Regions from separate parts of the Streptomyces sp. Ag109_O5-10 genome, predicted to be linked through region 2. Evidence: riboswitches for the same ligand, from Rfam matches in the RefSeq annotation. Region 2 holds a riboswitch; each other region holds the start of a gene.
What was found. A riboswitch is a leader RNA that binds a small molecule or an ion and turns the genes downstream of it on or off. The one in region 2 is predicted to bind cyclic di-AMP.
Positions count from the first base shown of each region.

Region 1: linked by a shared signal. The riboswitch ahead of BLW82_RS17815 (transglycosylase SLT domain-containing protein) and the one ahead of BLW82_RS36665 (C40 family peptidase) in region 2 are both predicted to bind cyclic di-AMP.
Region 3: linked by a shared signal. The riboswitch ahead of BLW82_RS16735 (C40 family peptidase) and the one ahead of BLW82_RS36665 (C40 family peptidase) in region 2 are both predicted to bind cyclic di-AMP.

Region 1 is NZ_FNTQ01000001.1:3,898,456-3,900,711, forward strand. It holds cyclic di-AMP (ydaO/yuaA leader) riboswitch at 654-850, shown strand; gene BLW82_RS17815 (transglycosylase SLT domain-containing protein) at 856-1,335, shown strand; gene BLW82_RS17820 (HAD family hydrolase) at 1,354-2,160, opposite strand; gene BLW82_RS17825 (hypothetical protein) at 2,211-2,256, opposite strand, start outside.
Region 2 is NZ_FNTQ01000001.1:8,043,744-8,045,999, reverse strand. It holds gene BLW82_RS36675 (ATP-dependent Clp protease proteolytic subunit) at 1-222, shown strand, start outside; gene BLW82_RS36670 (hypothetical protein) at 230-538, shown strand; cyclic di-AMP (ydaO/yuaA leader) riboswitch at 900-1,084, shown strand; gene BLW82_RS36665 (C40 family peptidase) at 1,088-1,561, shown strand; gene BLW82_RS36660 (ATP-binding protein) at 1,599-2,054, opposite strand.
Region 3 is NZ_FNTQ01000001.1:3,667,715-3,669,970, reverse strand. It holds gene BLW82_RS16735 (C40 family peptidase) at 122-1,285, opposite strand; cyclic di-AMP (ydaO/yuaA leader) riboswitch at 1,294-1,469, opposite strand; gene pcrA (DNA helicase PcrA) at 1,805-2,256, shown strand, end outside.

The DNA.
Region 1 (2,256 bases), 4.1 Mb from region 2:
CCCGCAGGGACATCGCACACCCGGGTCCCCGCCCAGGCTGCCGTCATGTCAACGACTCGCACCGCCGCGGAGGTTCCGTCCTCACGACGGACACGCGCACCGGCGATCCCCGATGCCCCTGACACCCTTCCCCCGACGTGATGAGAATCACGCACATATCGATCTTCGACACACCCCGGCCCGGGCCCCCAACCAGCCTCCCCGCCTGCGTCATTGAGCCCGACCGGCGACACTCGCCCCCCTCACCCGCCCCCTATCGGCCAGAAATCCACAGGATCTATCAATTCGGACTAATCTCTCCAATCACCCATATAGGCACACCTCGGGGCGCAATTCCAACCAATGCGAGCTGGACGGTATTCCGCCGAACCGGGAAAAGGAGGATTCCGATAGTCCATAATGTCCGCTTTGCCATTATTGCCGTTTCGTGAAATGGGTCACGTGAGCCCCGACACCACAAGGGTTGTTAGGTGACCCTTCCTTCCCTTTTCCAGTGGGCCAGTTGAGGATTGGCGACCGCAAAGGATCAAGCGCCCCATACGGCACAGATCAAGGTCAATCGGCATTTGTATGAATCAGGCTCTTGTTTCGGACATGTGCTCTCGCATACGTTCCGGCTCGCCGGGCGGACGCCGAATCCTGCCGCCGCCCGTAGTGACCCATCAACGAGTTCATTCGCATGGCAGGAGCGGGGGACCCAGGTAAGTCGCCGGACCGGGCGGCCGACGTCACAGAACAGACGTCGTTCCGGAACGGCTAGGGGTGAAGTCGTACCGCCTTCGGGCGGTACGGCCGGGAACTCCCCGGGCCCGAACCCGACAGCTCACCTCGCAGGCGACGGAGAGGAACCTCGCCATGCCCGCTGCCCCCCAGCACCGCCGTAACCACATCGTCCGCACGCTCGCCGTCATCGGCACCGGTGCCGCCGTCCTCGCCCTCCCGCTCATCGGGGCGACGGCCGCGTCCGCCGCCTCCTCCACCACCACGACGGCCTCCACGACCCTCGCCGGGTACCCGAACAACCTCGACGGCTGGATCCGCGAGTCGCTCGCGATCATGGCGGAGAAGAAGATCCCGGGCACCTACAACGGCATCTACCGCAACCTGATGCGCGAGTCCTCCGGCAACCCGCGGGCGATCAACCTCTGGGACTCCAACGCGGCCAAGGGCATCCCGTCCAAGGGCCTGCTCCAGGTCATCGACCCGACGTTCAAGGCCTACCACGTGGACGGCACGTCGTTCGACATCTACGACCCGGTCGCGAACATCACCGCCGCCTGCAACTACGCCGCCGCGCGGTACGGCTCGATCGACAACGTCAACGGCGCGTACTGACCTGACCGACGCCTCGCGTCAGTCGAAGAGTCCTTCGAGGACGACGGCGATGCCGTCGTCCTCGTTCGACGTGGTGATCTCGTCGGCCACAGCCCTGAGTTCGGGGTGGGCGTTGGCCATCGCCACCCCGTGGGCCGCCCACTCGAACATCGGGATGTCATTGGGCATGTCGCCGAAGGCGATGGCCCGTCCGGGGGTCAGCCCCAGCCGGTCGGCGGCCAGCGCGAGTCCGGTCGCCTTGGTCACGCCGCACGGCTGCAGTTCGACGGTGCCCGGCCCCGACATGGTGACCGTGGCCAGTGATCCGACGACCGAGCGGGCGATCGTCGCCAGTTCGTCGTCGGAGAGGGTGTGGTGGCGCAGCAGTACCTTGCTGATCGGCGCGCACCACAGGTCGTCGCGCCGGGCGACGCGCAGCGCGGGCAGCGTGGGATGGGGCATCAGATAGCCCGGCTCGATGAGCGTGAGCCCGTCCACGCCGTCCTGGTCGACCGCCGCGTACACCTGGCCGACCTCGGCCTCGATCTTCCCGAGGGCGGTCTCCGCCAGCTCCCGGTCCAGGGTGACCGACCACAGCATCCGGTGCGCGCCGGCGTCGTACACCTGCGCGCCCTGGCCGCAGACCGCGAGCCCCGTGCAGCCGAGGTCGTCGAGGAGCGGCCGCACTCTCGGGGCCGGGCGGCCGGTCACCACGAGGTGCTGGGCACCGGCCCGGCGGGCTCGCCCGAGCGCGGCGAGCGACCGTTCCGACAGGGTGTCGTCGCCGCGCAGCAGCGTGCCGTCCAAGTCGGTGGCGATCAGTGAGTACGGGGAGGGTGCGACCATGATCAGAGAATACGGACAGCACGGCCGTGGGACTCACGTGCGTTTCGGCCTCAAGTGGCGGCCGTCGCCTTCGTGATGGGGCCGTTGCCGGTGGCG
Region 2 (2,256 bases):
GGCCAGCCGAGTGATCTGGCCATCCAGGCGGCGGAGTTGGACCGGGTCCGGGTGATGATCGAGGCGATGCTCGTCCGGCACACCGGACGTACGGCCGAACAGGTGCACCACGACCTGGAGCGGGACCTGGTCCTGGACGCGCCGCAGGCGCTGGCCTACGGACTGGTGGACCGGGTGATGCCCACCCGCCGGACGCTGCCCGGCCTGCCGGACGGGGAGTGAGCGGCCGATGCTGCCGCCGGAGCTTCCGCCGCTGCCCGCGCTGACCCGCGCCGAGGGCGAGCTGATCGACCGTTATCTGGACGTGGTGGATTTACTCGGCCGGATCAATCCGGCGCGGAACGAGGACACCTACCGTGGGCTGCGCGCCGCGCAGGCGCTGGTGCGCGCGGCGTCCGAGCTGCGTGACGCCCTGGCCCTGATGCATCTGCGGGGCGAGACGGAGCTGCACGGGGACACGCTGGCACGCGCGTTGCGGGTGCTCGACGGCGAGCGCCGGACCGCTCGCGTCGTACTCCCGCCCGACTGCGTACGGTGACACCCGCCGGACTCCGGTCCGGCCCGTCGACGGCACGAGCGGGCCGGAGTCGAAACGACCCAAAGGGGTTACCGCCGTTCGGCGGAGCGCGGCGTGGTTTTACCCGACCCGGGAAGCCGCTCAGGTTGCCTGCGCGCGAGTGCCCGCGAGCGGCTTCCGCGCAGGTCCGGGGCTACGCAGGGGAGTTGACGAAGAATCGAACACAGGGCTGTCCACCCGAACGGGTGGGTGGTGAGTAACCCCACAAATCCCCGGTTCCGTTGGGATTTTCGGACACACGTGAGTGAAGATCCCTGTCTGACGACAAGCCCCCGCCACAGCGGCGGGGCGGTCCGGGCGGACGCCGAGTCCTGCCGCCGCCCGGATTGACCCGTCGACAGAAGTGCATCGGCAGGAGTGGAGGACCCAAGCACGACGGGTCGACGGCACGGTCGCGCCATGACCGGGCCGAGCAGCCCTTGGGGTGAAGCCGTGGCGACACGGCCGGGCAACTTCGCCAGCCCGAATCCGACAGGTCATCCTTCACAGGCGGCTGACGAAGGGTTGCGCATGACTGCGCTCAATCGTGTTCCGTCGCTGATGGCCCGGGCCGGTACGGCCTCGGCACTGACCATCGCCGCCGTGGGCGGTTCGATCGTGATACCGGGTGTCGCCTCCGACGCCTCGGCCGCCACGATGGCGACGAAGGCACTTCAGGTCGCCGCCTCGAAGAAGGGCTCGCCCTACAGGTGGGGCGCCACCGGACCGAACAGGTTCGACTGCTCCGGGCTGACGCTGTACTCGTTCAAGAAGGCGGGCAAGACCCTGCCGCGTACGGCTGCCCAGCAGTACAACAAGACCCGTCACGTCTCGGCCGGCAACCGCAGGGCCGGGGACCTGGTCTTCTTCCACTCGGGGTCCAGCGTGTACCACGTCGGCATCTACGCCGGGAAGGGAAAGATCTGGCACGCCCCGAAGACCGGGGACGTGGTCAAGCTCCAGAAGATCTGGACGCGAAGCGTCTGGTACGGCCGGGTCAGCTGACCCGTTCGCACGGCGGCCGGCCGGCAGGAACTCAGGGCTACGGTTCCTGCTGGCCGGCCGTCGTGACGCTCGTGGGGACCGTCCAGGGCAGTTCGATGGACACCGTCTTGCCGCCCTCCCGGGTCGGTCGTACTTGCAGTTTGCCGCCGCACTCGGCGGTCAGCCAGCGGATGATGACCATGCCGCGCCCGTTGTCCTGCTGGACCGCGGCGGGGAGTCTCTTGGGGAAGCGCGGATGGCTGTCCGTGACGCCGATGCGCAGCTGTTCGTCCCGGTCGAGCACGAGGTCCACGGTGAAGGTGGGTGACTGCCCGAAGGTGTGCTGCACGGCGTTGGTGGCGAGTTCGGAGACGATGAGGCGCACGGTGTCCGCGGTCTCCGTCTCCGGTGGCAGCCCCCACTCCGCGAGGGTGTCCAGCACGTAGGAGCGGGCGGCGGAGACCGAGGCGGGATCGCTCGGCAGGGTGACGGATGCTTCCAGGTGGTCTGCCATGGCGACGTCGTCCCTTTCCTCGGGACCGGAGTCCGACACGGAGCGGATGGTTCGAGTACGGTCCCGGACTGGTGCTTCTTCGCCAGACTGCCATTACCGGGCCGGTCACGAGGAGCGATCCACCAAGATATGCATATATCTGTCGCTCGAAGCGGTGAACTCTGCGACCTCAGACCGTATTTGGGCGGCTCGGAAGGAGTAA
Region 3 (2,256 bases), 4.4 Mb from region 2:
GCGCCAAGGGGCGCCGGCGGGAGACCGGGGACGCGTGGCGGCAGGCGGGCGCCGTGGTGTGTGCGGGCCGGCGGAGGGAAGCGGGTGGGGGCGCCCGAGGAGTGACGGGCGCCCCGCGGGGTCAGGCCGGGCGCACCACGCTGTGGATGATCGACTCGCCGCCGTAGTAGACGGACTCCTCCCGGACGTAGGCGCCGGGCTTCGGGGCGTGGATCATCATGCCGTTGCCGATGTAGATGCCGACGTGGCTGACGTCGTCGTAGAAGAAGACCAGGTCGCCGGGGCGGGCGTCGGCGAGGGAGACGGTGGTGCCGGCGTTCACCTGGTCGTAGGTGGTGCGCGGCAGGGAGACGCCCGCGGCCTTCCAGGCGGCCTGGGAGAGTCCGGAGCAGTCGTATGAGCCGGGGCCGGTGGCACCCCAGACGTAGGGCTTGCCGATCTGCGCGCGGGCGAAGGCGATCGCCTTGGCGGCCTTCGTGGCGTAGGCGGAGTCCGTGCCGGAGTCCGAGCCGGAGCCCGAACCGGAAGCGGAGCCGCCCGAGGCCGACGGGGACGACGAGGCCTCCTGGCCGGCTGCCGCGGACTGCTGCCTCGCCAGCTCCGCCGCCTTGCGGGCCGCCGCCTCCCGCTGCCGCCTCTCGATCGCCGCCAGCCGGGCCTTCTCCGCGGCCGTCAGCCGCGAGAGCAGCTCCCGCGCGGAGGCCAGCTTCGTCTGCACGGTCGCCTTGGCGGCTTTGAGGTCGTCCTGCGTCCCGGTGAGCGACTCGAGGCTCTCGGTGGCCTCCTGCCGCTTCTTCATGGTCGCGGACTGCTGGGTGACGTAGTCGTCGACCGCGCCCTTCTGGCGCGAGGTGAGGCGGCTCATCAGCTGGTCCTGGTCGAAGTAGCCCTGGGGGCTGTCCGCGAGCAGGAAGGTCGCCGTGTCGGGAACGCTCGCCCCGGTCCGGTACTGGGCCGCGGCGAACGAACCCAGTTCCGCACGTGCCTTGTTGAGCCGTTCGGCGCGTCTGGCGACGTCGTCCAGCAGGGCGTCGACCTGTTTGCGCTGCCTGCCGGTGCGCTCCTTGGCCGCGTTGTACCTCTCGGTCGCCGACTCCGCCTGCCGGTAGAGGGCGTCGACCTTCTTCTCGACCTCCTCCAGGCTCGGCTTGCCGTCCTCTGCGGGCGCGGCCTCGGCCGACTGGGAGAACAGGGCCACGGAGGTGAGGGCCGCGGTGGCCAGCGCGGGGGTGCGTATGCCTGCCGCGCGCGCTCCTGACGGCCGGGACTTGCGGTGCGACGCCAACGGGGGGCGACTCCTTCCGGTGTTCCGCCTACCGAGTTAGCTGTCGGGTTCGGGCGGGTGGTTCGGAAGGGTTGCCCTACGGTCCGCTCCCAGGGAGGGGAGTCGGGACCGATTCACCCCGGGATCGGTGTGGGTCCCCGGCTCCGGATGCGCGGTGGCGCCCCGGACTCGGCGGAGGCCGTGCGGCCCGGCGACGTTCGCCGGTGGGGGTCGTACGGCCCGCCCGGCACGCTAGCCAACTCGTGTGGTCTCTGTGAAGTTTGATGTGCGATATGCCCGATACATTTTCGTGACCTCAACGTTGTGCTCTGTTCGGGCGGGGCGATCCGAGAGGTTATGGGCGACTTGCCCGGGTAGGTCCAAAGGTCCCGGCGGGAGGGATCCGAAGGTCCGGGGTGGGCGTCGGTGGCTGCGGGGCGCGCGTCCACCTGCTGTGACGGAGGGGATCCGTTCGGTCACGGGGGCGAGTTTTCGGGGCGGCGGCCGGTTGTCGGTGGCGCGCCCTAGACTCGGAGAGCGATGAGCAGCCTCTTTGACGACAGCTTCCTGGCGAGCCTCCAGGCCCCCCGCGGCCACGACGAGGAACCCCCGCCGCCGCCCGAGGACGAGCACGCTCCGGAGCCGGTTCCGGACGATCTGTTCGGCGGGAAGTTCGACGTGCCCCCGGACCGGGACGTCTACTACCGCGACGGTGCCGCCCGCCCGGCCCTGGACCCGGCCGCACTCCTGGAGGGGCTGAACGACAACCAGCGGGCGGCCGTCGTGCACGCCGGATCCCCGCTGCTCATCGTGGCCGGTGCCGGTTCCGGCAAGACGCGCGTGCTCACCCACCGCATCGCGCACCTGCTCGGCGCGCGCCAGGTGCACCCGGGCCAGATCCTCGCGATCACCTTCACCAACAAGGCCGCGGGCGAGATGAAGGAACGCGTCGAGCACCTCGTCGGCCCGCGCGCGAACGCGATGTGGGTGAT